4 regions of the Cobetia sp. 14N.309.X.WAT.E.A4 genome follow, and region 1 is predicted to be linked to each of the others. Evidence: predicted binding sites of a transcription regulator. Region 1 holds the regulator's gene; each other region holds the start of a gene.
The links. Region 1 encodes LexA, which represses DNA repair genes until DNA is damaged. Its sites were predicted from a motif close to TACTGTNTANNTANACAGTA; they were not measured.
Positions count from the first base shown of each region.

Region 2: umuD (translesion error-prone DNA polymerase V autoproteolytic subunit) is a predicted target of LexA. The motif match lies at 3,157-3,176, and genes of this name have one in related genera.
Region 3: dinB (DNA polymerase IV) is a predicted target of LexA. The motif match lies at 4,214-4,233, and genes of this name have one in related genera.
Region 4: recA (recombinase RecA) is a predicted target of LexA. The motif match lies at 3,080-3,099, and genes of this name have one in related genera.

Region 1 covers NZ_JAPNXT010000001.1:229,771-237,223, reverse strand. Annotated here, with positions in the region: gene nagZ (beta-N-acetylhexosaminidase) at 1-1,010, opposite strand, end outside; gene OW493_RS01045 (L,D-transpeptidase) at 1,213-1,755, opposite strand; gene OW493_RS01040 (TetR/AcrR family transcriptional regulator) at 1,755-2,432, opposite strand; gene lexA (transcriptional repressor LexA) at 2,995-3,624, shown strand; gene OW493_RS01030 (hypothetical protein) at 3,755-3,994, opposite strand; gene OW493_RS01025 (DUF6586 family protein) at 4,248-4,727, opposite strand; gene topA (type I DNA topoisomerase) at 4,727-7,369, opposite strand.
Region 2 covers NZ_JAPNXT010000005.1:145,092-152,544, reverse strand. Annotated here, with positions in the region: gene OW493_RS09070 (NAD(P)/FAD-dependent oxidoreductase) at 1-289, shown strand, start outside; gene OW493_RS09065 (SMR family transporter) at 492-860, shown strand; gene OW493_RS09060 (multidrug efflux SMR transporter) at 875-1,195, shown strand; gene OW493_RS09055 (2OG-Fe(II) oxygenase) at 1,306-2,055, shown strand; gene OW493_RS09050 (LysR family transcriptional regulator) at 2,077-2,991, opposite strand; gene umuD (translesion error-prone DNA polymerase V autoproteolytic subunit) at 3,195-3,656, shown strand; gene OW493_RS09040 (Y-family DNA polymerase) at 3,665-4,996, shown strand; gene OW493_RS09035 (LysR substrate-binding domain-containing protein) at 4,953-5,843, opposite strand; gene OW493_RS09030 (trimeric intracellular cation channel family protein) at 6,004-6,858, opposite strand; gene OW493_RS09025 (helix-turn-helix domain-containing protein) at 6,922-7,453, opposite strand, start outside.
Region 3 covers NZ_JAPNXT010000001.1:442,449-449,901, forward strand. Annotated here, with positions in the region: gene OW493_RS01920 (2OG-Fe dioxygenase family protein) at 1-276, opposite strand, end outside; gene OW493_RS01925 (EAL domain-containing protein) at 950-2,740, shown strand; gene dinB (DNA polymerase IV) at 3,137-4,195, opposite strand; gene OW493_RS01935 (Na+/H+ antiporter family protein) at 4,350-5,696, opposite strand; gene OW493_RS01940 (YrbL family protein) at 5,997-6,617, shown strand; gene bioA (adenosylmethionine--8-amino-7-oxononanoate transaminase) at 6,807-7,453, opposite strand, start outside.
Region 4 covers NZ_JAPNXT010000008.1:139,705-147,157, forward strand. Annotated here, with positions in the region: gene mutS (DNA mismatch repair protein MutS) at 1-2,291, opposite strand, end outside; gene OW493_RS12315 (CinA family protein) at 2,460-2,981, shown strand; gene recA (recombinase RecA) at 3,213-4,274, shown strand; gene OW493_RS12325 (regulatory protein RecX) at 4,422-5,060, shown strand; gene alaS (alanine--tRNA ligase) at 5,309-7,453, shown strand, end outside.

The sequences.
Region 1 (7,453 bases):
CAGCGAGACAGCCCCGCAAGGCCCTCGAGCGTGGGGCGGGCGCGCCCGTAGCGCAGACGCGCCTGACGCTTGCCGGCATTGCGCTGCTCATCCCCATCGAGGCTGTCGAGCACGGCACGTGCGGCGGCGGGATCATTGCACACCAGCGCCATGTCGCAGCCGGCATCCAGTGCCAGACGAGCGCGCACTTCCGGCTCGCCCTCGGCCACGGCAGCCGCCATGCCCAGGTCATCGGAGAAGATGGCGCCCTTGAAACCGAACTCCTCACGCAGCAGCCCCAGCCAGCTTGGCGAGAAGCCGGCGGGGCGCGCATCGAAGTCGGGATAGATGACATGAGCCGGCATCACGCCACCCAGGCGATCCGCCAGCGCCGCGAAGGGCTTGAGATCATGCTCGCGCAGCTCGCGGAAGGGGCGGGGGTCGATCACGCGCTCGCGGTGGGTATCCGCCGCGATGCCACCATGACCGGGATAATGCTTGCCGACCGCTGCCATACCAGCTTCGCGCAGGCCCTCGATGAAGGCGGTCCCGACGGCAATCACGTCCTCGGGAGTCGTCCCGAAACTGCGGTCGCCGATGATGGTGGAACCCGCGACATCGATATCCAATACCGGCGCGAAGGTGATGTCGCAGCCAATGGCGGCCATCTCCATGCCCAGCAACCAGCCGGCGTCACGGGCAAACCCGAGCCCTGACGACTGGGCATCATCACCGCAGCCGTCACAGTCACGTCCCAGGCAGCAATGTGCCAGGGCGCGCATCGGCGGCAGGCGGGTCACGCCTTCGCGCAGCCGTTGCACCCGTCCGCCTTCCTGATCGATGGCGATCAACAGATGTGGATTGACGCGGCGGATCTCACCGCACAGCGCCAGCACCTGCTCGGGAGAAGCACAGTTGCGCGCAAACAGGATGACGCCGCCGACGGCGGGGCGTGCCAGTAGTTCACGTTCGTCAGACGTGAGGGTATGCCCCTCGACGTCGAGCATTACGGAGCCCAATGGCTGTGTCATGACATCCTTCCTGTCCATGGCCTGCTGGCCGTGTCATGCGCTGCAAGGCATGGCACGCACGGCAGGGTTTCATGTCGTTACGGGGCTCGGCAGCCTGGAAGACAAGCCTCAGGACAGGCGGCCGGCGCGAGGAAAGGCGCAATTCTAGCCGACTGAGCGCGACTCGAACAGTCGCGAGCACCAGCCGCCAGGCAACGCAGCGTCAGGCGTGCAACAGCACTGGCGTTCCGGCCGGCGCATGCCGGTAAAGGCACAGCAGATCCTCATCGCGCAGACGAATGCACCCATGGGAGGCCGGGGTGCCCATCGGCTCGCTGGACGGCGTACCATGGAAGTAGATGTAGCGCCGCAGGCTGTCGACGCGCTGTCCCGCCGCGTTGCGGCCACGGTTGATGCCGGACTCGCGACCGCTGAGCCACAGGATACGCGTCAGGATCCAGTCGCGTTCGGGGTGCTCGGCGGCCAGTCGAGGCGTGAACACCTCTCCCGTGAAGCGCCGCCCACGATAGACGGCACCACGCGGATTGCCCTCCCCGATCGCGGCGCGAACCACATGCCAGCCGGTCGGCGTGCAACCGCTGCCATCGAGCTCGCCGATACCGTTGAGGCCGCTGGAGATCGCACAGGCATGCACCAGCGTGTCAGGGTCAGCCGCGGGGGGCGGCGCATCACGACTGCCACTCGGCGCGTCATTGCGTATCTCGAGACGCTGGCGGGTGAGATCCACCGCCACCCAGCAAGCCATCAGCTGGCCGCCTGGGTGACCGCATCACCATCTCCGAGCGATGCCGGCAGCGGAGCCGCCATCGCCGCGACCACCACCGGACGCATGTGCTGGATCAGCTCGCGCACACTGGTGTGATGGCCGTATTCGGCCTCTTCGATATCGCGCAGTGCGTCCAGTCCCGAGAAGGTGAAGATCACGCTGCCGAGCATGAAGTGCAGACGCCAGAAGCGCTCGTTGTCTGGCAGGTCCGGCGTCGCAAGCTTCAGGAGCTCGGCGAAGCGGCTGAAGACCGTGCCGTAATGCTCGCGGATGTAGCGACGCATGTGGCCCTGCCCCTGGGTATAGGCAAGCCCGAGCAGGCGCATGAAGGTACGCAGGCTGTTGCGCTCGGCCGGCACCTCCAGCACCGTGCGCGCCATCACTTCCAGCAGCGTTTCCAGCGGCACCTGACGACCGGCATGCTGCTGCTCGACACTGTCGAGTGCCGCATGGAAACGCTCGCTGAAGGGGTCGAGATAGCGGGCGAACACTGCCTGGATCAATGACTTCTTTGAGCCGAAGTGATAATTGACCGCCGCCAGGTTGACCTTGGCCTTGCTGGTGATATTGCGCAGCGAGGTTTCGGCGAAGCCTCGCTCGGCGAACAGGACCTCGGCGGTATCGAGGATACGGGTAACGGTATCGGTCTGGGCCATGGGCGGATGCCTTGTCAGGTGATCAGTCACGAGGGGGCACGGGAGTCCTTGTCCCCCCGGGAAACGGCAAGGCCGTGGCCCGGGGGCGACTCTTCTCATGCAGGTCAATCAAACGACATGTCGGTCTTCACGCACCGCGTGTCAGGCAGCGACTCCGAGGCGGAGGCTGCCACGAGCCGTATCCCGAGCACAGGACAGAAGCACAGGACACACAGGGTCAGGTACCGGTAGCCTGATGCGCCCGACGAACATTCGTTTGAAACAAGATAATTCTAGCTGTCCATGCCATGACTGGCAATTGCTGGTTGTTTCAAACACTCGACAGCCAAGACCGGCAGGACGCGCATTCACGCGGGACGCTCGGGGACGGGATGGTCATGGGGTGTCCCGGACACCCGCTGTCTCGCGTCAGCATGTCGATGTCGACGAAGATGCCGGCAACGTTGCTGCCAAAGCACCCACGATGCCTTGCATGACCGCCATGACTGGATACAATGACAGTTGTATGGATGCACACCCCGTGCCGTCAGCTCAGATGCCGCCCAGGCCAAAGGCAATGCCCATGACTCAGCCGCTTACTCCGCGCCAGCAGGATGTCTTCGACTTCATCATCAAGACCATCAAGTCCTCAGGCTATCCGCCAACGCGTGCCGAAATCGCCCAGGCACTGGGCTTTCGCTCACCGAATGCCGCGGAAGAGCATCTGCGCGCCCTGAAACGCAAGGGAGCCATCGAGATGGTGCCGGGCACCTCGCGGGGCATCCGCGTGCCGTCTCTGGCCGAGGCGGAAGAGGATAGCGAGCAGGGCCTGCCGGTCATCGGGGAAGTGGCCGCTGGCAGTCCTATCCTGGCCAGCCAGCATATCGATCGCCATTGCCCGCTGCCCAGTGACTACTTCTCGCCTGCCGCCGACTATCTACTGCGCGTACGCGGGGTCTCGATGAAGGATGTCGGCATTCTGGAAGGTGACCTGCTGGCCGTGCACCGCACGAGCAGCGTGCGTGACGGACAGATCGTGGTGGCGCGTCTGGGGGATGAAGTGACGGTGAAGCGTTTCCGTCGCGATGGCCATTACGTATGGCTGGAAGCCGAGAACGAGGACTTCGCTCCCATCAAGGTGGATCTGCGCACGGACAGCCTGGAAATCGAGGGCCTCGGCGTGGGCGTGATCCGCGATGGCGGCCTGCACTGATCTCAAGGCTCGCAGGCAGTCTGTCCTCACAGCGCTGACGCGCAGATGACGATTGTCGCCATCAGGGCATCCACGAAAAAACCCGCCGATTGGCGGGTTTTTTCGTGACAGGCAGACATGCGGGAAGTGCTCAGTGCACCATGCCTTCCGACTGCTCGTCTTCATCATCCTCGCCATCCCACAGGCGGGTGCGGGTGATGGCGTGGTCGATCATCTCACGCGCGACCTCGAAGCGATTGTCACGCAGCAGATCGGCAGCTTCATCGGAGATGCGGATACTGAGAAGTGGCTCACCTTCACTCTCGGCGGCACGCAGGATCACTTCCCCATCTTCCATTTGCACGATTTCAAGTACGGCGGGATCGGACACGTCATTCCTCCTGCACGGCATCCTGAGGATACCGGCGTCGTTGTGATCGTCAGCTTGACGGCGGGCAGGCCCTGCGACTTGCAGTCACTGGCGACAATGCAGAAAAAAGTACGACCACAGCCAGAGCCATGGTCGTACCGGAGAATGCAGGGCTTGCCACAATGCCGCCAGTCTAGCACCCGTCATGCCAGGGCGTCACCTGAATGACAGGTGCGTGACATGCCAGCGCCTTCGGGTCAGGCAAGGCGCGACGCTACCACTCCACATTCGACTCGCGAAGGTGTGACAGCAACGCCTTCATGGCGCTGACTGCCGTGGCGAGACGCTCTGCCAGAGGCGCATTGGCCGCCGCGGCGATGATGAGACCATCGCCACGCGCCTGGCCTTCCTCACGCCGGGCAGCACCGCCCTCTTCATGCAGACGCGTGATATCGGCCACCAGCTGGCTCAACCAACTGTCCGGCTGCGCCTGCAGGCTTCGCAACTGCTCGATTTCCGCCACGGGAGTCGGCGGTGTGGCCAGCCGCTCGCGCCAGCTGCCCTCAGGCCAGCGTGCCGACGCGGCGCACTCCTCGATCAACGAGGCCAATGCCAGCTCCATCAACGCCAGCGCCCCTTCCTCACCGGCCATGCGCCGTGCGACGGCATGCTCATCACGCGTCGCGACGGCCGCCTGCTCCAGCAGCAACTCGGCCTGATACAGCAGTTGATTGGTGCGGCCACGCTGGCTCATCAGCTCTTGGCTCCCTTGCGCTTGTCCTCGACGACCCAACGGCCGTTGTCGAAGGTCGCCTTCCACCCCGTCGCCTTGCCATCTTCGTCCGTCATCACGAACTGCTCCTTGGCCTTGCGCGAGAAACGAATCTGCGTCGGGCGGCCATCGGGGTCTTTCTCCGGCGCCTTGAGGATGAAGTGATACTTCTCCGGCAGCTCGTCGGCATGCGCCTTGAGCTCGCTGACCAGCGGCGGACGCGTCTCGCGATTCTTGGGGAACTGACTGGCGGCAAGGAACAGGCCACTGGCGCCATCACGCAGCACGTAGTGATCCTCGACCTTCACGCAGGCAAGTTCCGGCATGGGGATCGGGTCCATCTTCGGCGGCGCGACCTCCCCGGACTTGAGCAGCTTGCGGGTGTTCTTGCAATCCTCGTTGGTGCAGCCGAAGTACTTGCCGAAACGCCCGGTCTTGAGCTGCATGTCGGCACCGCACTTGTCGCACTCGATGACCGGCCCATCGTAGCCCTTGATGCGGAACTGACCCTGCTCGACTTCATGTCCCACGCAGTCCGGGCTGTTGCCGCAGACGTGCAGCTTGCGCTGCTCGTCGATCAGATAGCTGTCCATGGCCGTGGCGCAGATCGGGCAACGGCGCTTGGCACGCAGTGCATCGGTCTCGGCATTCTCATCCGCGTCAGCGGCGACCGCCTCATCCCCCGGCAACAGGTCGATGGTGGTCTTGCAGCGCTCCTTGGGCGGAAGGTTGTAACCGGAGCACCCCAGGAAGACGCCGGTGGAGGCGGTACGGATCTGCATCTCGCGACCACAGGTCGGGCAGGCGATATCGGTCGGCACCGGCTGATTCGGGCGCATGCCCTCTTCTGACTGGGCGTGATCCAGCTCGGCCTTGAACTCGGCGTAGAAGGCATCCAGCAGCTCGCGCCAGTTGCGCTGACCATTGGCCACCTCATCGAGGTAGTCTTCCATGCGCGCAGTGAAGCCGAAGTCCATCAGGTCCTTAAAGGATTCACTGAGACGATCAGTGACGATGTCACCCAGCTTCTCGGCGTAGAAACGCCGATTTTCCAGCGCCACGTAACCACGATCCTGAATGGTCGAGATGATGGCCGCATAGGTCGAAGGACGGCCGATGCCGCGCTTCTCCAGCTCCTTGACCAGACTGGCTTCGGTGTAACGCGCCGTCGGCTTGGTGAAGTGCTGCTGCGGGTCCAGCTCGACCAGCTCCAGCACCTCGCCGATGGCCAGGTCCGGCAGTGACTGGTCCTCTTCCTTCTTGCCCGCCGGCTTCATCACGCGGGTATAACCGTCAAACTTGAGCACCCGGCCCTTGGCGCGCAGCTCGTAGCCATCGACCTCGATGGTCAGGGTCGAGGACAGATACTCTGCCGGCACCATCTGGCAGGCGACGAACTGACGCCAGATCAGCTCATACAGACGCTCCGCGTCACGCTCCATGCCGGTGAGGTCCGTCGCGCGACGCGCCACCTCGGAAGGACGGATCGCTTCGTGAGCTTCCTGGGCGCCTTCCTTGCTGGAGTAGACGTTGGCGGCCTGCGGCAGATAGTTGTCGCCGAATTCCTCAGCGATGAAGTCCCGCGCGGTGGCCACCGCGTCCGCCGACAGATTGGTCGAGTCGGTACGCATGTAAGTGATGTAACCGGCCTCGTAGAGGCGCTGCGCCATCATCATGGTCTTCTTGACCGAGAAGCCCAGACGACTGCTGGCCGCCTGCTGCAGGGTCGAGGTGATGAAGGGGGCATTCGGCTTGGAGCGGGTCGGCTTGTCTTCGCGATTGGAAATCGCGAGCCGAGCGGTACGCAGCGCCGCGATGCGATCCAGCGTTTCCTTCTCGCTGGTCGGACGGAAGGCCTTGCCATCCTGACGCGCCAGCTCGAAACGGATCGCCTCGCCGCTGGTCGCGGCAAGCTCTGCGTGCACATCCCAGAATTCTTCCGGAATGAAGGCACGGATCTCACGCTCACGCTCGACGATCAAGCGCACGGCAACCGACTGCACTCGCCCGGCCGACAGCCCACGAGCCACCTTGGCCCACAGCAGCGGCGAGACCATGAAACCGACGACACGATCCAGATAGCGACGCGCCTGCTGAGCATGCACGCGGTCCATCTTCAGATCGCCCGGCTCATCGAAGGCCGCCGTGATCGCCTTCTTGGTGATCTCGTTGAACACCACGCGCTTGTAGCGGGTATCGTCGCCACCGATGGTCTCGCGCAGGTGCCAGGCAATCGCCTCACCTTCGCGGTCCAGATCCGTCGCGAGATAGATGGTGTCGGCCTTCTCGGCCAGGCGCGTCAGCTCGGAGACGACCTTTTCCTTGCCGGGCAGGATCTCGTAATGCGCCTCCCAGCCGTTCTCCGGGTCTACCCCCATGCGACGGATGAGCTGCGTCTTGGCCTTCTTTTCCTTGTGAGCCGCCTTGGCTTCCGGCGACATCTTGCGCGTCTCGGCTGCCTGACGGGCACGCTCCTTGGGATCGGTGGCCTGCTTGCCGCTACCGCTGGTCGGCAGATCGCGGATATGCCCGACACTCGACTTCACCACGAAGTCGTTGCCGAGATACTTGTTGATGGTCTTGGCCTTGGCAGGCGACTCGACGATCACCAGTGACTTGCCCATGGTTGCTCGCATCTCCTGGCCGGCGCTGACTGCACCGGCGAATGACTCGTAGCGCTGGGTTTTATCCCAGCCTAAAAATGCGCC
Region 2 (7,453 bases), on a different contig from region 1:
GGGTGACTACGTGAAATCGCTGATCAGCGAGACCGACTACCCGAGCTTCGATATCGATGGCGTGAATCGTACCTTCCTCGAGTGGGAGCATCACAAGCACGAGAACATCATGACCTTCCGCGATCACGGCTATCGCTCCTTGATGACCGGCACCCTGGCGCCCAGACATCACACGCCGTGGCTTGAGGCGATGGATGACTCGCTGGAAGCCTATCTGGCCCAGCCGGCCGAGGCGCCATCCGACGAGGAGTCAGCTGCTCAGGCGACGACCACGCCGCTGGCCTCCTGACGCTTTCTGGTCACCTGACGCTCTTGTGAGAAGGAGCTGCACCTACGACTCGCCAGGCACCAGGCGGAGGGGCTCCCTCCGCCTTTTCATGGCCAGAAACATCAACAAAAACTCATATAGACTCGCATTCATGCAACGCATGTCTTTCGCTGGCGATTGAACGCCTCATTTTCCCGACACCTCACAAGGACGCCCGATCACCATGCGCATCACGCTCTATTTCCTGATCTCGACCCTGTGCGAAATCGGCTGGGCCACGGGCCTGAAGGTCGCCGACACTCCCCTGGAATGGGCGCTGACGGTGCTGCTGGTCATCATCAGCCTGAGTCTGGTCACCCAGATCGCCAGGACACTGCCCGCCAGCACCACCTACGCCATCTTCGTCGGCCTGGGCACGCTGGGGACGGTGGTGACTGATCTGCTGTTCTTCGAGCTCGAGTTCCAGTGGTCCACGCTGGGCTTCGTGGTGCTGATGCTGATCGGCATCATCGTGCTCAAGACGGCCCCCGGCGCGCCCGGCCGCAAGCGGACTCACGCAAGTGCCACACCACAGGCCACCGTCAGTGAATGAGCAGGAGGGATGACATGGATTGGGTCTATCTGATCGCCGCCGGCTGCTGTGAAGTCGTCGGCGTCACCGGTTTCAATCAATACGCCAACCACCGCCGCCGACGGGGTGTGCTGCTGGTCGCGCTGGGCTTCAGCGCCTCCTTGAGCCTGCTGTATCTGGCCATGGACACCATCAGCCTGGGCATCGCCTATGCCGTATTCTCCGGCATCGGCACCGTGGTCAGCGCCATCATCGGGGTGCTGTTCTGGCGAGAGCATTTCTCGTTTCGCCGCATGGCCTGCATCGGCCTCATCGTGCTGTCGATCGTCGGCCTCAACCTGACAGGCGGACATTGATCATTGCCATTCGTGCAATGGCCAATTGCCGTCAGGTGCCTTTTTCTGTCTTTGGCAGTGCACTAGCCTCTCGGGCAACATTCGTGATCATGCCATTCAGGAGTCTTGCCATGAGCCTGTCCTTCTACGCCGTCAGTCACGAGCGCGGCTTCTCTCCCACGCCCCTGCCCATCTGGACGGACAACGGTGACGTGTCTGACCTCTTCGAGCCCAAGGCGACACCCGAGGTGGTCCGTCAGGAGGTCGAGGGTGTCCCGGGCGCCTTCCAGCTGCTCAATGTGCTGACGCCTGCCGAGGCCGACAACTTCGTCGCCACTCTGGAGGAAATGGGCTTCGAGGAGGATGCGCCCGTCTCCCTGCCGCGTTCGGTCCGCCACAACCACAACGTCAACTGGGTCGTCAGTGACGCCATCGATCAGGTCATCTGGGCGCGCTCGGCGCCGCTGGTGACCGAGCAGATCCAGGGCGAGGGCGCAAAAGGCATCAATGCGCGCTTTCGTGTCTATCGCTACGAGGCCGGTGACTTCTTCAAGCCGCATACCGATGGTGCCTGGCCGGGCAGTCGCGTCATCAATGGCGAGATCGTCCAGGACGCCTATCCGGGCCGGATGAGCCAGTACACCTTCCTCATCTTCCTGAGCGATGGCTATACCGGCGGGCGCACCGAGTTTCTGGTCAGCCGTCGCGACCCCGAAAGGCCTGCCCAGTCACGGGACGACATCCAGACAGTCTCGATCGCAACGCCCAAGGGCGGCGTGCTGTGCTTCCCGCATGGCTCGCACCCGCAGCACTGCGTGCACGCAGGCGAGCCGATCCGCGATGGTGCCAAGTACATCATCCGCAGCGATATTCTCTACTGATGACCACCTGCCGAGAACCTGCTAGCGACCGGCCAGCCGCTCGCGGCGGGCGAGCAGGAAGTCGACCCAGGCACGCACGCGCGGGTTGTGCTGATTCTCGCGCGCGAAGACGACATGGATGCCAGTGTCGAAATCCGACGACGTGACCTGATGGTCCTCCAGCACCGCCACGAGGCGTCCTTGGTCCAGTTCTTCACGGATGGCCCAGAGCGGTTGCACCACGACACCAGCTCCCTCGAGGGCTGCCTGGGTCAGAATGTCGGCGTTGTTGGTGCGCAACGCGCGTGCTCGCGCCGAGATGCGGTGCTCCCGCTCACCCTGCACCAGCCGCCAGTGATGATTGGCGGTGGTATAGCTGAAGGTCAGCAGGCGGTGCCGCTCCAGGTCCTCAGGCTGACGAATGGGCGGCTGGGCACTGAGATAGGACGGCGCCGCGGCCAGCACGAAACGCTGGTCACTGATGTGCCGTGCGATCAGACTCGAGTCTTCCAGATGGCCGATGCGGATGGCGACATCGAACTGCTCCTCGATCAGATCCACGCGCTGATCACTGCTGACGATATCCAGCGCCACCTCGGGGTAGCACCGCATGAATTCACTCACCAGCGGCGCAAGATAGAGGCGCGAATATCGCCACGGCACCGAGATGCGCAGCGGCCCTGCGACTCGCTCACTCAGCGTCTCGAGCTCATCCGTCAATTGAGCCACCTCGCCCAGGATGGCACGGAAACGGATCACGGCTCGCTCCCCGGCAGGCGAAAGCCGCACATGGCGCGTGGTGCGCACCAGCAACGGCTCGCCCAGCTGTCGCTCCAGATGATTGACGTGACGCGTCGCCGTGGAACTGGCGATCTCCAGCTCACGCGCAGCCGCATTGAAGCTCTGATGCTCCGCCACCTTGAGGAAGGTGCGCAGTCGTTGGGTCAGTTCGTTCATGGCTCTCCACAGTGAATCCGCCTTTCACGTCGACACCGGACCTTGCGCCCGATGGCATTCGCCGATGCCGAGCATAACACCCTCGCCATCCGGGCTTCGCAGCGGCCACTTTCACTTGAGGCGGCTTTGCATATTAGCGGTTGCCTAACGCTTGTCTGCCACGGATACTGTATATAAATACAGCCATGACAGGAGAGCTTTCCATGACCGCATCTGCCCCCCTTGCCACTCACGAGACGTTGGCTCGCCCTCATCCCGCTCCTGCGCCATGTGAGCTGCCATACCCCCACATCACGGGGCGTGCGGGAATTTCCGGCTTTCCGTCACCGGCCGAGGATTACGCTGGCCGGACATTGGATCTCAATGAGCGGCTGATCAAGCGTCCGGCAGCGACCTTCTTCATGACGGTGGCAGGTGACAGCATGGAAGGCTTCGGCATCTACGAGAATGACACCCTGGTTGTGGATCGCTCCATCGACGCCCGCCCCGGACATATCGTGGTGGCGCTGGTCGAGGGCGAGGTGGTGGTCAAGCGCTACGAACTGATCGGCCAGCGGCCGTATCTGTGCTCCGGCAATGCCCTGTATCCGCCGGTGGCTATCGTCGATCTCGAGTGTCAGGTCTGGGGGGTGGTGCGCTCCGTCATCCACGAATACTCGGTATGAGCGCGCCGATGATCGGGCTGGTCGACTGCAACAACTTCTACGCCAGCTGTGAGCGAGTCTTTGATCCGCGCCTGGAAGGCCGCCCCGTGGGGGTGATGTCCAACAATGACGGCTGCGTGATCGCGCGCTCTCAGGAACTCAAGGCGCTGGGCATCGAGATGGGGACCCCGGCCTTCCAGCTGCAATCCCTGGTACGCGAGGGTCGCATCCACCTGCTCTCCTCGAACTATGAGCTGTATGGCGACATGTCGGCGCGCGTGCGCGACGTGCTGGAGGAATACAGCGCGGGGGTCGAACCCTACTCCATCGACGAGATGTTCGTGCGCTTCGATGGCTTTGACCGCAACGCGATGCTGGCGCTGAGTCGTACCCTGCACCGCAATGTGCGCAAGTTCACCGGCATCCCGGTATGTGTCGGCGTGGCCCCCACTCGTACCCTGGCCAAGCTGGCCAACCGTACCGCCAAGAAGCGGCCGGAATTCGGCGGTGTCTGCGTGCTGGAACCTGCCGAAGTCGGCACCCAGCGCCTGCTGGAAGACACACCGCTGGGCGATGTCTGGGGCGTGGGCCATCGCCTGGTCGAACGGCTGGCACTGCAAGGGCTGCATACCGCCTGGGACCTGCGCTGTGCGGACCCGCGCGCCATCGGTCAGCGCTATTCCGTCGTGCTGGAGCGCACCGTGCGCGAGTTGCAAGGCACGCCCTGCTTCGAGATGAACGACCCCGATGATGCCCGTCAGCGCATCATGACCTCACGCTCCTTCGGCCGCATGACCGATGACATGAATGAGCTCAAGGATGCCATTCGCCAGCACGCTCAGCGCGGCGCCGAGAAGCTGCGCCATCAGGGCAGCCAGACACGTGCCGTGCTGGTCTTCCTCAAGAGCAACCGCCACCGCCCGGATCTCCCGCAATACTCGCCCAGCACCATCATCGAACTCCCCGAACCGACCAGCGACAGCCGCGAGATACTCGCCGCCGCCCATCAGGCGCTCGAGCGTATCTATCTGCGCGGCTATCGCTTCATGAAGGCAGGCGTGATGCTGCTGGACCTCATCGACCAGCCCCGAGAGCAGCTCTCGTTGCTCGACAGCGAAGCCGATATCGCCAGACGAGAACGCAACCAGCAGCTGATGGCGACACTGGATGCGATGAATCAGAAGATGGGTCGTGGCACCGTGCGTCTGGGCGTCGCGCGCCCGGATGCCGCCTGGCAGCTGCGCTGCGCGCATCGCAGCTCACGCTATACCACCCGCTGGCAGGAGCTGAAGCGACTGGGGAGCCCCCCTCGGCTCCCTACAACGTCAGGCGCGACGCAAGAAACTCGACAAAGGCACTGATACGGGGCGAGAGCGTGCTGTTGCGGTAGTACACCGCCTGGATCAGCTCACGCGGATTGGGCGACTGGACCTGCCCCGGCAGCACTTCCACCAGAGCGCCCGACGCCAGGTCATCGGCGAGCATGAAGCGGGAGATCAGCGCGATGCCGTGGCCGGCCAGGCATAGCTGGCGCATGACTTCACCGCTGGAGGTGGAAAGGTGCGGCGTCGTTTCCAGCTCCCGGGGCGCACCCTTGAGTGGCCAGCGATTCAGGCGACTGGGCGGCAGGAACCCCAGCAGGCGATGCGCCGCCAGCGCCGCGACGCTCGTCGGCGTGCCATGCCTTGCCAGATAAGCGGGGCTGGCGACCAGGTGCAGGGTCGAGCGCCCCAGTACCTTGGCATGCAGGGTCGAATCCTCGAGCTCGCCGATGCGAATGGCGACATCGGTGCGCTGCTCCAGCAAATTGATGATGTCGTCACCCGCCGAAAGCTCCAGGGAAATGCCGGGATAGCGACGTTCGAACTCTCCCACCAGCGGCACCAGCTGATGCAGGACGAAAGGACTGGCGGCATCGACCCGCAGACGGCCGCTGGGTTGATCACGCTGCTGACGCAAGACGTCTTCGGCCTCGCTCAACTGCTGCAGCCCTTCCCTGATGCGCTCGACGAAAGCACGCCCCTCGTCCGTCAGGGCGACGCTGCGAGTGGTACGAGTCAACAGCGGTGTCTCAAGCTCGCTTTCCAGCCGCTGGATGGCCCGTGACACCTTGGCCACGGGCACATCCCGCTGCTTGGCGGCAGCACTGAACCCTCCGCTGTCGACCACCGCCAGCAACCATTCAAGGTCTTGTGAGCGACTGCGCATGATGAAACTTCTCCCAGAAGACGATGGCCCTTGTCAGACCTTGATGACCCCTTTTTCGGCCCGTATCTTTGCAGAAATCGCAATGATCGGCACCTGTCAGGCACTTCTTGCACCACAGTCACGCACCGCTTCCAAGCGATCACGCCATGGCCTTCCGTGCTCAGTTCCTGCCTCGCCGGCTCTCGCCGGGGCGCAGCATGCGCACCCGGGCCTTGGGAGTACGACGTGGCAGCATCGGCGGCTCGGGGGGCTGGTCGATCTTCATAGAGGCCTCAAGCTTGCTGAGCCCCACTGAGCCCCCCAGGGTGGTGGCGAATTCAGCGTCACCCTGCTCGCGCTGATTGTCTGAGGGCGTACCCGACGTGCGGGGTCCACCACTCGCTGACAGGTCCGGTGGCGGGATGATGACCCAGGCGAAGGTCGGCAGCGTCAGATTCCAGTAGATGGCCGGAAGTCGAATCATCAATACCATCACGATGGCCGCGCCTGTCGCCCAGGCAAGCGGCATCCCGAGCTCGAGCAGCGCGATATAGAGAATCCCGCCCGCCAGCGACGCCGAGGCGTAGATTTCCTGACGCAGCACCATCGGCACGCGGCGCGCCAGTACATCCCGGATCATGCCGCCTGCCACGCCACTCATGGTGCCCATCACCACGACAACGATGCCGTCTACCCCCATCGTGCGGGCCTTGTGAGCGCCCAGCACGGTGAACAGCGCAAGGCCGAAGGCATCCGTCACGGGCAGAAAGACCCGCGTCAGGCGGTGAATGTAGTGAAAGCCCAATGTCGCCACGCCCACCGTGAGCAGGATCACCCAGAGATAGATCGGCTGCTCGACCCAGAACACCGGCCTGATGCCCAGCACCAGATCACGCAGGGTGCCGCCGCCGATACCGGTCACGGCGCCGAGCACCAGCATGCCGATCGGGTCCATCCGCGAACGACAGGCCACGACGACGCCTGTCAGCGCGAAGATCATCACACCGGCCAGGTCCAGCCAGGTTATCCAGTTCATACCCATAGCATCCTCAGACGTCGAAACTGACATTCATGCGCCACACGCGAGCGTGATGGCCGTTCATTCAGCGGCCAGTCCGCGACGCGCCGTCACGCTGGGTGCCTCACCGAAACGCTGTTGATAGGCACGAGAAAAGTGCGCCAGATGGGTGAATCCCGTGGCAAAGGCCGCCTGGGAGACACTGACCCGACTGTCGGCGAGCACCCGCTGCGCATGATCCAGACGCATGCCGAGATAGCATTGCTTGGGTGTCTCGCCGAATTGCGCCACGAACAGGCGCGTCAGCTGGCGCTGTGACTGCCCCGCGAGCCGGCAGACCACCGGAATGGGCAGGGCCTGGGCAAGATTGGCCTCCATCACCGCCAGCGCCCGCACGACACTGCGCGGCAACGACGAATCGCGCGGAGTCGGGCTCTCCACGTTCACGGCCGTGCGCTGGTGCATGATCTGACGTCCCACGGCATCGGCCAGCGAAGGGCCATAGAGCCGCTCGATCCAGGCCAGCATCATGTCGATGCTGGCCGCCCCGCCGGAGCCGGTCAGACGCTCACCCTGCCATTCATAAGGGGCCGAGCTGACGTCCAGCTCAGGA
Region 3 (7,453 bases), 210 kb from region 1:
CCAGCGTGTGTTGACGTAAGGGTCACGGGGAAGGTTGTCCAGGAAACCCTGCCAGGCGTTCAAGTCAATGTGTGGAGTGATCGTTGCCTTGCTCCAGTGCTGACGAGCCAGCTCCTCATGCACGCTTGTCGGCCAGTACTCAGAGATCCTGGGCAGCGAGAGAGCGCTATCCTCTGATGACGTTGCCGGGTAGCGATCGTTGAGAGCGCTCTGGTCCAGAGTGAGTTTACGGGAAGCATCGGCCAGCTGACGTACACCACGGTTTACGATGTTCATGCAAGAATTCCTCGATGTTTCGGCATTTAGCGCCTGTTGGAAGGTGTTGCGTTCGCAACGTCGAGGAGAATGGGAAGATGCATGAGAGAGAGTCAAACCAAGCGCGCGGCTTAGAGCGTTAATCTTGCGTAAGTATCATCAATATGGGCGTCTGGGCGATGGAGGGGTATTAGAGGTCTGATCTCCTGGCATCATGTCAGTCATGAGCGGTATTCTTTGTCGCCTTTCGGCGAAAAACGGCATGGGCAATGCGTGACACACGTGCTGGTAGCGTTGAGAGGAGGCGTGTGTCACGGCGGGTTTGGCACTGTGTTTATGCGAGGCAGACACTTAGACTGCTATTGGCTCCAGTGATGTATATCGCGATAACTCAGCGGATTCAGGCAACGTGCGTGTCCCCGCCGAGCACCGGTCGGTAGACAAGATGGTAGGGGAGGTATCCTGGATCATGGCAGATGGGTCTCGTCAGACCGGAAGAGCGACTGGAATTGCGCTCTTTGGAACAGTGGTCGCTGCCATCGCGATCGGCCTGCTGGTGGGGGTCGTGGCAGTGCAGGACATCATCGGCCGCTGGCCTTCAGCGCTGCTGATGGTGATTATTGGCGCAACTGCGGGCATCATGCTGATTCGTCATCGTCAGATGGCATATCAACAGCACACGCAGGAGGCGGTCATGCAGACTAGTGTTGTTGGCCCCTCGGCCAGCATGGGACTCCCCGCCAGTGACCAGCGCTTTCGCGAATTGCTGGAAAGCCTGCCACGTGTGGCAGTGCAGGGGTACGACAGCCAGCGCCGAGTGATCTATTGGAATGAGGCCAGCGAGCGACTGTATGGTTTCAGCGAGCAGGAAGCTCGAGGGCGTTGTCTTGAAGCCTTGCTGATACCGGATGAAATGGCGGACATCGTGGTGGATGCCCACCACGCGTGGGTCAATCACGGCACCCAGATCCCGGCGAGCGAGCTTGAGCTGAAGCACAAGTCAGGCGCACCGGTGCCGGTGTTCTCTCACCACGTCATGTTGGGTGAGCGGTCGGACAATCCATTGATGTTCTGCATCGACATCGATCTGGCGGGCGAGCGCAAGGTGCAGCGTGAGCTGGACTACATGACGCGATTCGATCCGTTGACCGAACTGCCCAATCGGCAGACGTTCGAGACTGAGCTCGAGAACATGCTCGGGGAGTGTCAGCGTCACGGCGATACCTTGATGGTGCTGTTCCTGGATATCGACCACTTCACCGAGATCAACGATACCCAGGGCTATGAGATGGGGGACCTCGTGATTCGCAGCGTCGCGTCGCGCTTGCAGGGGTTCCAGCGGAGTCAGGATCTTCTGTCACGCTTCGGCGGCGATGAATTCGTCATGGCGATGCCGCGCCTGGATTATGAAAGTGATGCCTTGTCGGTCGTGCAGCGGATCCGCGAAGATTTCCAGCGCCCCTTCCAGATAGAAGGGCGTGAGTTGTTGCTGCGTCTGAGCATCGGCGTCAGCCTCTATCCCGAGAATGGCAATGATGCGCCGGAACTGGTGCGCAATGCGGACGTCGCCAAGCACCGAGCGAAGCAGGCCGGGCGTGATGGATATCAGTTCTTCAACCAGGAAGTGCGCGATGCCATGCTGCATCAGCATCATCTGGCGGGGCGCCTTCAGACGCTGCTGAGCGAGGATGGGGGTGGCGAGCTGTTCCTCCACTTCCAGCCTCAGGTCGCGGCGCGCAGTGAGCGTATCGAGTCGGTAGAGGCGCTGATGCGCTGGCATGCGCCCGAGGGGCCCATTCCCCCGACTGACTTCATCAAGGTGGCAGAGCGCACCAATCTGATCGAGCGCCTGGGTGACTGGGTGATTCGCCAGGCATGTCGCCAGCAGGCCGAGTGGCATGCCATGGGGATCAAGGGCTATCGGATCGATATCAATATCTCCGGGCGTCAGGCGATCAACAGCGACGTCTTCCAGCGTCTTGAGGCATGCGTGGCGGAATATGGCCTGACGCCACGGGACATCGGCATCGAACTGACCGAGAACGTATTGATCGATGCTGACGTCAAGGTGCGCGATAGCCTGCGTGCCCTGCACGACAGAGGCTACAAGATCGCGATCGATGATTTCGGGACCGGCTACTCCTCGATGAGCTACCTCAAGATGCTGCCGGTGACGGCGCTCAAGATCGATCGCTCCTTCGTGATCGAATGTGCTCAGGAACCCAAGGATCGCGCCATCATGGAAGCGACGGTCTTCCTCGGGCATCGACTGGGGCTGGAGGTGGTGGCCGAGGGGGTGGAGAATATCCAGCAACTCGAGCTGTTGCGTGAAATGCGCTGTGATCTCATTCAGGGATACTACTTCTACAAGCCCATGGCGGCGGCGGACATCCAGCGGCTGCTGTCCGGGGGCAACAACCCGCCTCATCCTGGCGCCCATCGCCCGTCCAGTGATCCAACCAGTGCATCCAACGGTTGCCATTGAGTCAGCGTTGATCCGGTGCCGTTGTGGCATGGGACTGTTGCTGTGGATCGGCTTTTTAGTTTGCGGGCTAAAAGATATGATGCTGACAGTTGAAGCGGATGGACTGTCATCATCATCGATGAATCTGGGCATTCCTTCCTGACACCTGCGGGTCGAGCATCTCATGCTCCCTGCAGGTGTTTGCCGAGAGTGGCTGCGTCGTTCAATGCGCAGAGCTGTTCGCCCACTCTCGCTTCCTGCCTGCATTGCAGGTTGCGATGGTTCCTTGAGCGGGTTTCACGACCCTTCCGGCGATACCCTTGGGGTATCGATGACCGGACAAGCCAGTCCTTGTGACTGGCTTTTTTTATGCCTGTCATCCGTCCGTCAAGGTTGCCAGTCAGGCGCGGCACCCTCTCAGAACAGCCCCAGCTGTTGCGTCTCTTCGTGGGCCTTGAGTCGGACACCGACTCCCAGCAGTCGCACCGGTCGATGGCCACGTTGCCAGGCTTGCTCCATCAGCAGTGCGAAACTCCTGGCGTCCGGCAATGAGAGGGTGGAGGCGGGGAGGAGGCTTTCCAGCGTGGTGCTGGTGAAGTCGTTGAAGCGTACCTTGACGAACTGCTTGGCCAGCACCGGCTGTTCCTGGCGTGCGTGACGCTCCCCGAGGCGCTCCATCAGCATGGGAAGCTTGGCGAGGCAGGCGGAGAGATCCGGAAGATCCTGATCGAAAGTGCGTTCGACACTGATGGACTTTCGCTCTCTCTCGACCTTGACGGGGCGGTCATCAATGCCATGAGAGAGTTCATGCAGGCGATGTCCGAATTTGCCGAAGTGTTCGACCAGTGTGGTCAGTGGTGTCGTGCGGATGTCATCGCAGGTGGTAATCTCCAGCCGATTGAGGCGGGCCAGCGTGGCCGGGCCGACGCCATGCAGCTTGCCGACGGGCAGCTTACGAATGAAGGCGTCGCTGGACTCTGGCGTGATCACCGTCAGGCCATCGGGTTTCTCCCAATCACTCGCGATCTTGGCCAGGAACTTGTTGGCGGCCACGCCGATCGACAGCGTGATCCCGGTGCGCTTCAGGGCTTCTTCCTTCAGCCAGCGCGCCATCCAGGTCGCGCTTCCCTGAAATTCCTCGATGTCGCTGACGTCCAGGTAGGCTTCGTCCAGCGATAGAGGTTCCACCAGTGGTGTCAGTTCGTGAAACAGTGCCTGGATCTCCTGCGAGACGGCACGGTAGCGCTCGAAGTCGGGGGGGACGAGTATCAGTTGCGGACACAGGCGCAGGGCGCGCGCTGTGGACATCGCAGAGCGGACGCCGAAGGCGCGAGCCGGATAATTGCAGGTGGCGATCACGCCACGTTGCTCGGTGCGGCCACCGATGGCGATGGGCACCTCGCGCCACTCTGGGTGACGAAGCATCTCGACGGCGGCGTAGAAACAATCGCAGTCAGCATGAAGGATCTTGCGCATTCGCGCATCATCCTAAAAGACTGGATGGCTGTCCAGTATCAGGCGGCGTGTCGCCTCATTCTTCGCCCAGAGACGACAACGCCCGGCAGACGTGATGCCTGCCGGGCGTTGTCGTATTTCCTGTTGCCGTTGCCAGGCTACCCTGGCCGGCGGATTACAGCGTCATCGCCGCCACCCAGCCGAAGACGATCAGCGGGATGTTGTAGTGGATGAAGGTCGGCACCACGCTGTCCCAGATATGATCATGCTGTTGATCGACATTCAGGCCTGCCGTCGGGCCGAGTGTGGAGTCAGAGGCGGGGGAGCCAGCATCGCCCAGTGCGGCCGCGGTGCCGATCAGGGCGACGGTCGCCAGGGGGGAAAAGCCGAACTGCAGGGCCAGCGGGACATAGATCGCCGCGATGATCGGGATGGTGGAAAAGCTGGAGCCGATGCCCAGCGTGATGAACAGACCGACCATCAGCATGACGAGCGCGGCCAACGGCTTGTTGTCTCCGATGATGTGGAAGGAGGCATCCACCAGGGTCTGGATATCACCCGTGGCTTTCATGACGGAGGCGAAGCCGGCTGCCGAGATCATGATGAAGCCGATCAGTGCCATCATGCGCATGCCGGAGGTGAACAGGTCGTCGGCTTCGTTCCACTTGAACAGGCCACCCAGGGAAAGAATGGCGAAGCCGACCAGGCCGCCCAGGATCATCGAGCCGGAATAGAGCTGGATGCCCAGGGCGGCGATGATGGCGACCCCAGCCATGATCAGGCCGCTGCGGGATGGTGCGTGCACTGGAGTATGGTGCGGGACATTGGTCGACTTGATCTCGCGATTGGCGTAGTCACGCGGCTTGCGATAGGAGACGAAGACCGCAGTCAGCAGTCCCAGGAACATGCCGCCTACCGGAATGGCCATCGCCATCGGCACCATGCCGCGGGTGACTTCCAGCCCCATTGCCTGGCCCGCTTCATTGATGTTGGCCAGCAGGATGTCATTGAGGAAGATGGAACCGAATCCCACCGGCAGCAGCATGTAGGGAGCCGTCAGACCAAAGGTCAGGGCACAGGCGACAGCGCGGCGATCCAGGCGCAGGCGGTTCATGGCCACCAGCAGTGGCGGAATCAGGATCGGAATGAAGGCGATGTGGACAGGGATCAGGTTCTGGGACGAGATCGCCACCAATGTCACGCTGCCCAGCAAGCCGTACTTGATGGCGGTCTGACGGCGAGGGGTGCTCTCCCCATTGAGCATGCCGATCAGGCGTGCGGCAAGAAGATCCGGCAGGCCGGAGCGAGACAGGGCCACGGCAAAGGCACCGAGCGTGGCATAGGCCAGGGCGACCTTGGCACCACCGCCGACGCCGTCGTTGAAAGCGCCGAGAGTGTCAGTCAGAGACAGGCCACTGAACAGGCCGCCGACCAAGGCGCCGGCCACCAGAGCGAAGACGACCGAGACTCGGGCCAGTGACAGGCCGACCATGACCAGAACGGCCAGTATTACCGCATTCATGCGAGTACCTCATTAAGGGAGATGTGCCAATGGAGCGGGGGGTTGCAGGTGTGCGCGGCCACCCGATCCCGGGCAATACCTCGCAAGTCGTGCTGATCGCTTACGTCAGGCGGTTTCGTCCTGAAACTGCCAGAAAACGGCGCGTTATCATACCAGAGCGAGGTCCCAAGCTGAATGGCCGATGAATGACCTCATGGAACGCGGCCGCCGGCGGCACGGTTGGCGCAAGGGAAGGGCTTTTTGTAGAATGCCACGCTGCCCGGCGGCTGCAGTCGCAGGCGTTATTCAACAGGAGAGCGCATGCTGGAGCTTGAAAATGCCCGTGTCATCGGCATGGGCAATGATCGCCGTGTCTATCAGGACCCCCGTGATCCTCGGCGCTGCATCAAGGTACCGCGCTATCCCGACAAAGGAAGCCGCCAGAATCAGCGCGAGCAGCGCTACTTCGAAGGGCTCGTGAGGCGAGGTGTGCACGACTGGTCCTACGTGCCTGCCTATCATGGCAGCGTGGCGACCCGAGAGGGCCTCGGGCTGGTCTTCGATCTGATACTCGACGATGACGGCACGACCTCGCGCCGTCTGCGAGAGGTCTGTCATGAAACTCCCGAGCGGGTGGGGGAGGAGGCATTGATGGATGAGCTGGCCAACCTCTATCGCTATCTCGACAAGCGTTGGCTGATACCGTCCGACCTCAATGATCGCAACATCGTGGTCCAGTTTCGCGAGCATCAATCCCCGCGCCTGTGGTTGATCGATGGCATCTCCAATCCGGACTTCATCCCCCTCGCCACCGGTATCGCCTGGTTGGCGCGCCGCAAGATCGCCCGCCGCTATCGTCATTTTCTCAAGAAACTGATGAAGGGCGGGATGCTGACGGCAGATGCACATGCGCGCCTCGAGCGGCGTCTCTGGGGAGATTGAGCGCTTCCGACCGTATTCCCCTGTCGGGAGATGGGCCTCGAATCTCGGCGTTGAGAGAAGAGAGAAGGAAGAAGGAAGAAGGAAGAAGGAAGAAGGAAGAAGAGGGGAGTGATGAGGGCGATCGTCATTCTCAGTCACTCCCCGTCAGCCGACAGGCAGCCAAGCAGATCCCTGTCCTGACGTCTTGCCTCAGAGATTGTCGGTAAAGTGGCTCTTCATGGCATGCGTGATCTTGCGCAAGTCGTCGTGTGAAGTGATATAAGCCGGCATGGTATAGAGCCAGCGGCCGAACGGTCGCAACCAGACCCCTTGCTGACGAGCGTGAGCCTGAGCCCCTTCAAGACTTGCTGCATCGTGAACTTCTATCACGGCAGTGGCTCCCAATACGCGTATGTCGCCAATGGCGGGATGTGAGAAATCCGCGAGTTCCTCTCGTAGTACCTGATTGAGGCTGGCGATCTTGCCGAGATAATCGTCTTCCTCGAAAACCTTGAGGCTTTCCAGTGCCACTCGGCAAGCCAATGGGTTGCCCATGAACGTCGGGCCATGCATGAAGGCAGTATTGGCATCCTTGCCATCGAAGGCATGAAAGATATGGCTCTGGGCGAGGGTGGCAGCATGTCCCAGATACCCTCCCGTCAGTCCTTTTGACAGCACCATGATATCGGGCGTCACATCTGCATGCTCACAGGCAAACAGTTTTCCAGTACGTCCGAATCCTGTCGCGACCTCATCGAAGATCAACACCACGCCGAACTCGTCACATAAATCACGTGCCGCTTTCAGGTAGTGAGGCGAGTACATGTTGAGGCCGCCGGCTGCCTGGAGCAGCGGCT
Region 4 (7,453 bases), on a different contig from region 1:
TCGACACGGTGCATGAAGACGATGCCATCGCCATGCTCTGCGGCGGTCAGGTGAACGTTGGCCACGCCATCGACGTGCTCGGGGAGTGCCGTCATCTCGAAATAATGGGTCGCGAACAGCGTGAAGGCGCGCGTGCGGGCCAGGTGCTCGGCGCTTGCCCAGGCCAATGACAGGCCATCGAAGGTCGAGGTGCCGCGACCGATCTCATCCATCAGCACCAGACTCTCGTCGGTGGCGTTGTGCAGGATGCTGGCAGTCTCGGTCATCTCGACCATGAAGGTCGAGCGGCCACCGGCCAGGTCATCCGAGGAGCCGATACGCGTGAAGATGCGATCCAGCGGGCCGATGCAGGCGCGAGCGGCGGGTACGAAGCTGCCGGTATGCGCGAGCAGTGCGATCAGCGCGGTCTGACGCATGTAGGTGGATTTACCGCCCATGTTGGGGCCGGTGATCACCAGCATGCGGCGCGCATCGTCAAAGCGCACGTCGTTGGGCACGAAGGGGTGGTCGCTGACATGTTCCACCACAGGGTGGCGGCCGCCTTCGATGTCGATTCCCGGCGTGTCGCTGAGCTGCGGGCGGACGAAGTCCAGTGCGGCGGCGCGATCAGCAAAGGCGGTGAGCACATCCAGTGACGCCAGGGCGCGTGCCGTCTGCTGCAGGCCATCCAGTTCGGTATTCAGGTCATCCAGAAGGTGCTCATACAGCAGCTTCTCGCGGGCCAGCGACTTGGACTTGGCCGACAGCGCCTTGTCCTCGAATTCCTTGAGTTCCGGGATGATGAAGCGCTCGGCATTCTTGAGCGTCTGGCGGCGGATGTATTCCGGCGGAGCTTCCGCTGACTGGGAGCGCGGCAGCTCGATGAAGTAACCATGCACGCGGTTGTAGCCGACCTTGAGGTTGCTGATGCCGGTGCGCTCACGCTCACGGGTCTCGAGGGCCACCAGATACTGACCGGCGTTCTCGGAGAGGCCGCGATACTCGTCCAGCTCATCGTCGTAGCCATCGGCGATCACCCCGCCATCGCGCAGCACGACCGGCGGATTCTCGATCAGCGCTTCGCTGAGCATGGCCGAGAGGGCGGGGAACAGGCGGATGCCATCGCGCAGGTCATCGATGGCACTGCCTTTCTCGACGCTGGCGAGCACGGCACGCAGCTCTGGCAGTGTATTGAGGCCATCACGCAGGCGCGCCATGTCCCGCGGGCGGGCGCTGCGCAGTGCAACACGCGCCAGGATGCGCTCCACATCGCCGATCCGCTTGAGCAGGCCTTGCAGTTCGAAGGGGTAGTCACCCTCCATCAAGCGCTGCACTGCCGCCTGGCGCTGGCCGATCTGGGTCTGATCGCGCAGCGGGCGGTTGAGCCAGCGCTTGAGCAGGCGTGAGCCCATCGCGGTGGCAGTCACGTCCAGCACACTGGCCAGCGTGTTGTCGCTGCTGCCGCCCAGGTTGGTGTCGATCTCGAGGTTGCGACGGCTGGAGGCATCGATCACGACCGAATCGTCGCGACTCTCCACGGCCAGCGCCGTCACGTGGGGCAGACCGGTGCGCTGCGTGTCACGCGCGTAGTCGAGCAGGGCACCAGCAGCGGTGACCGCGCAGGTCAGATGACTGCAACCGAAACCATTGAGGTCCTGAACGCCGAACTGATCGCACAGCAGGCGCAACGCGGTCTCATGGTCGAAATGCCAGTCACTCTGACGGGTCAGGCCCGGGCGTGAGGCAAGACTGCTTGGCAGTTCACGACTCTCGCCGACCATCAGCTCGGCGGGTGACAGACGCTGGATCTCGGCCAGCAGTTCTTCATCGCCATTGACTTCCAGTACGCTGAAGCGTCCTGAGGAAAGCTCCAGTGCCGCCAGGCCCCAGGTCTCACCGTCTCGATGCAGCGCCACCAGCAGATTGTCACGGCTGGCATCCAGAAGCGCCTCGTCATGCAGGGTGCCCGGTGTGACGATGCGCACCACCTTGCGCTCGACGGGGCCCTTGGTGGTCGCGGGATCGCCGATCTGCTCGCAGATGGCCACGGATTCGCCCATTTTTACCAGGCGTGCCAGGTAACCCTCGGCGCTGTGATAAGGCACCCCTGCCATGGGAATGGGGGAGCCGCCGGAGCTGCCACGTGCCGTCAGGGTGATGTCGAGCAGTTGCGCGGCTCGCTTGGCGTCCTCATGGAACAGCTCATAGAAGTCGCCCATGCGATAGAACAGCAGCACACCGGGGTGCTCGCGTTTGATCTTCATGTACTGCGCCATCATCGGCGTCATCTGGGGCGCGCTGTTCTTGGCCATGGCCATGGACTTCCTTGACTGCACTGCAATGGGAAAAAGACGCACATGCGAGAACACGGCATGCGGGATGCGCGATATTCTACGGACTGGCGCGGCCGGCTCCAATGCCTGTGATGCCTCCTGCTCGCTTCCCTTTTCCTCAGACCACTTCTAGAAAGGAGTTCGTTCATGGCTCGATTGACGGATACGACGTCCGAGGCACCGGATGCGAATGCACTGGCCGAGCAGCTGCAGGCGCTGGCATTGGCGCGCGGAGTCCAGATCACTGCTGCAGAGTCATGCACCGGGGGCGGCGTGAGTGCCGCGATCACGGCGATTTCCGGTAGCTCCGGCTATTTCGAGGCGGGCTATGTGACGTACTCGAATGCGGCCAAGCGGCGTCTGCTCGGCGTCAGCGAAGCATCGCTCGCGGACTTCGGGGCAGTCTCCGAGGCCGTCGTGCGCGAGATGGTCAGGGGGGCGTGTCGTGACAGCGGTGCCGAACTGGGGGGGGCAATCAGTGGGGTGGCGGGTCCGGGAGGCGGCAGTGAAGAAAAGCCCGTGGGGACGGTGTGGCTGGCATGGGGCAGTGAGGCGCGACAGCAGGCGCGGTGTTTCCACTTTCCGGGAGACCGGCAGGCCGTGCGCGACGCCGCCGTGAGGGTGGCATTGCAAGGCTTGATCGAATGCGTGGAAGCCTGGCAGGGCTGAACTGGTGAGGCTCGAGACGCATGCAACCCTCTGCGTTGAGACTGCTGCCTGAAAAAGCGCATCACCGGACTGGCAGAACGATGAAACATGCGGCATCATACTGTCCATGTATACAGGGTTTTGCCATGACAGCCCAGCCGCTAGGCTGACAGTCTCTGCATCACCCGAAGCTTGAGAATTTCCTATTTCAGGTGGTTGCCCATGCGGCGCCGCCGTTCGACAGGAGGCCACATGGCACAGGACGACAATCGTACCAAGGCGCTGAACGCGGCGCTGTCCCAGATCGAGCGCCAGTTCGGCAAGGGCGCCGTCATGCGCATGGGCGATGCCCCGCGTGTGGCCATCCCGTCGGTATCCACCGGGTCTCTGGGCCTGGATATCGCGCTCGGCATCGGTGGCCTGCCTTTCGGTCGAGTGGTCGAGATCTACGGTCCGGAATCCTCGGGCAAGACGACACTGACGCTCTCGGTCATCGCCCAGGCCCAGAAGCAGGGCAAGGTGTGTGCCTTCATCGATGCCGAGCACGCGCTGGATCCGTCCTACGCCGAGAAGCTGGGCGTCAATCTGGACGAGATGCTGGTCTCCCAGCCGGATACCGGTGAGCAGGCACTCGAGATCGTCGACATGCTGGTGCGTTCCGGTGGTGTCGACGTCATCATCGTCGATTCCGTGGCAGCCCTGACGCCGCGTGCCGAGATCGAGGGTGAGATGGGTGACTCCCACGTCGGCCTGCAGGCGCGTCTGATGTCCCAGGCGCTGCGCAAGGTGACGGGTCACATCAAGAATGCCAACTGCATGGTAGTGTTCATCAACCAGATCCGCATGAAGATCGGGGTGATGTTCGGTAGCCCGGAAACCACCACCGGTGGTAACGCGCTGAAGTTCTACTCGAGTGTCCGTCTCGACATCCGTCGTACCGGCTCCGTGAAGTCCGGCGATGAAGTCACCGGTAACGAGACTCGCGTCAAGGTCGTGAAGAACAAGGTCGCGCCGCCGTTCCGCCAGGCCGAGTTCCAGATTCTCTACGGCAAGGGCATCTACCACGCCGGTGAGGTCATTGATCTGGGCGTGCAGTGTGGTCTGGTCGGCAAGGCAGGTGCCTGGTACAGCTACCAGGGCAGCAAGATCGGTCAGGGCAAGGCCAACTCCGCCCAGTATCTGGAGGATAACCCCGCGATCATGGAAGAGATCGAGAGCCAGATTCGCGCCCAGCTGCTGGCTTCTCCGGAAACCAAGGAAGAGGCCAAGGAAGAAGTGGTCGCCGAAAATGAAGATGATCTGGATCTCGATTGAGACCTGCTCGAGAACGTGTTCATTGAGCGCTGATTTCAGCGCCTTTCAGTGATCTGCAGCGCCCGCCCCGTTTTCGGTGGCGGGCGCTGTGCGTTTTGCACCGGGGATTTCGCCATCTTGGGTGCCTCTCCAGAAAGGAGCGCCAACATGCACGATCAGGAAAGAGAGACCGTCGGGCCGGACTATCAGCCCCTCGATGTCGGCGCGATGACGCCGCAACGGCGTGCCCGCAATGACGCCATCGCACGTCTGGCACGCCGCGAGCACAGCCGTCGCGAGCTGCACGACTATCTCAAGGAGCGCGACTACCTGCAGACCGTCAGCGATGATGCGCTGGCGGAGCAGTCCGCGAGTGGCGAGGAGGGCGCCGAGACGCGCTTGAGTCGTGATGAGGTCGAGCTGCTGATCGAGGAAGTGCTGGAGCGTCTGGTCGAGGAAGGCCTGCAATCCGATGAGCGCTTCGCCGCCAGCTTCCTGCGGACACGGGTGCTGAGGGGGCAGGGCCCCAGGCGTATCCAGCAGGAGTTGCGCCAGCGTGGCATCGACAACGAGACGTCAGGTGCCGTGATGCGTGCTGCCTGTGATCCGGTGCCTGATGCCTTCGGACATGTTGATGCGGTGGACTTCTTCGAGCTGGCGCGCGAGACGTTGGCAAGGCGCTTTTCCTCAGCGGGCGAGGGTCACAAGGAGCGTGCGCGCCGAGAGCGCTTCCTGCTCCAGCGCGGCTTCGACTACGAGCAGTTGCGCTACGCCATGGAGTCCGCCTGGACGGAAGACGAGGCGTGAGGCCAGCCATTGCCCGGGCAATGGCTCGGAACGCGCAAACCGGTCACTCAAGCCATTTCCCCCCCTTTAGCTTGCGCGAACAGGCGTTATACTAGGTCGTCTTGCGACGGCACGGGGCAGGCGCCTTCTTTCATGCTTTTCATTGCACCTCCATGCATTCCCACATGGATGAATATGCAGAAACCATGCGGAAGTCATGCAGAAGAAGACCCCCGGAGCGTCTTTACGCACATCGCTACGGAACCTCTATGAAAAGCGCAGAAATCAGAAACGCCTTCCTGACCTATTTCGAGAAGCAGGGGCATACCATCGTTCCCACCAGTTCTCTGGTGCCGAACAACGACCCGACCCTGCTGTTCACCAACGCCGGCATGGTGCCCTTCAAGGATGTCTTCCTGGGCCGTGATCCGCGTGGCTACAGCCGTGCCACCTCCGCACAGCGCTGCGTGCGCGCCGGCGGCAAGCACAATGACCTGGACAACGTCGGTTACACCGCACGTCACCACACCTTCTTCGAGATGCTGGGCAACTTCAGCTTCGGTGACTACTTCAAGCGCGAAGCCATCCAGTTCGCCTGGAAGTTCCTGACCGAAGAGCTGGGCCTGCCGAAGGAGAAGCTGTGGGTCACCGTGCACGTCAGCGATGACGAAGCCCGTGACATCTGGTTCAACGAGGTCGGCATCGATCAGAACCGCTTCTCGCGTCTCGACGAGGACAATTTCTGGCAGATGGGCGACACCGGCCCCTGTGGCCCGTCTTCCGAGATCTTCTATGATCACGGTGAAGACGTCGCCGGCGGCCCGCCGGGCAGCCCGGACGAAGATGGCGATCGCTACATCGAGATCTGGAACCTGGTCTTCATGCAGTTCGATCGTGATGCCGAAGGCACGCTGAACCCGCTGCCCAAGCCGTCCATCGATACCGGCATGGGGCTGGAGCGCGTCGCGGCCGTGATGCAGGGCGTGCACTCCAACTACGAGATCGACCTGTTCCAGAATCTGCTGGCGGCGGCGGCCGAGATCATCGGTCACGACAACATCACCACTCCCTCGCTGCGCGTGGTGGCGGATCACATCCGTTCGTGTGCCTTCCTGATCGCCGATGGCGTGCTGCCGTCCAACGAAGGGCGTGGCTACGTGCTGCGCCGTATCATTCGCCGTGCCGTGCGTCACGGTCACAAGCTGGGCGCGCGCGGCAGCTTCTTCTACAAGCTGGTCGCGGCGCTGGATGCCGAGATGGGCGATGCCTATCCGGAACTGCGCTCTGCGCGTGAGCAGATCGAGCGAGTGCTGCTCAAGGAAGAGGAGCAGTTCGCGCGTACGCTGGAGCACGGCATGAAGCTGCTCGAGGAGGCCATCGCCGAGCTGGATGGCAATACTCTCGACGGCGAAACCATCTTCAAGCTCTACGATACCTACGGCTTCCCCTACGACCTGACCGCCGACATCTGCCGCGAGCGCGAACTGATCCTCGATGAGGCCGGTTTCGAGGCCGCGCTGGAAGCTCAGCGTGAGCGTGCACGTGCTGCCAGCAATTTCGGGGGCGACTATTCCGCCAACCTGACGCTGGAAGGCGAGACGCAATTCACCGGCTATGATCACCTCGAGGGTGAGGCGACCGTCACCGCGCTGTTCGACAGCGAAGGCAATACGCTCGAGCGTCTCGAGGCCGATACCAAGGGCATCGTGGTACTCGATACCACGCCGTTCTATGGCGAGTCCGGTGGTCAGGCGGGCGATACCGGTTATCTGCATCTGGAGGGCGGCCGTTTCCAGGTCAGCGATACCCAGAAGCAGGCCGGACATCATCTGCATCACGGTGTGCTGATCGAAGGTTCGCTCGCGGTGGGCGACGCGGTGCGTCCGCAGGTCGATGCAGATCTGCGTGCTGCCTCCGTGCGCAACCACTCCGCCACGCACCTGCTGCATGAAGCGCTGCGCCAGGTGCTGGGTGAGCACGTCCAGCAGAAGGGCTCGCTGGTCACGGCCGAGCGCCTGCGCTTCGACTTCAGTCACTTTGAGGCGATGACCGCAGAACAGCTCTCCGAGGTCGAGCGCATCGTCAATGCGCAGATTCTCGCCAACGCCGAGACCACCATCGAGTTCATGACTCTCGATGAAGCCAAGGCGCGCGGCGCGGCGGCACTCTTCGATGCCAAGTATGGTGAGCAGGTTCGCGTGCTGACCATCGGTCAGGATGCCTTCTCCATCGAGCTGTGTGGCGGGACTCACGTCAAGCGCAGTGGTGACATCGGTCAGATGCACATCATCGCCGAGACTGGCATCGCCTCCGGCGTGCGCCGCATCGAAGCCATCACTGGCCGTGCGGCACGTGATTTCCTGCTGGCGCAGGAAGCGACCCTGACTCGTCTGGGTGAGCGCCTCAAGGCCAAG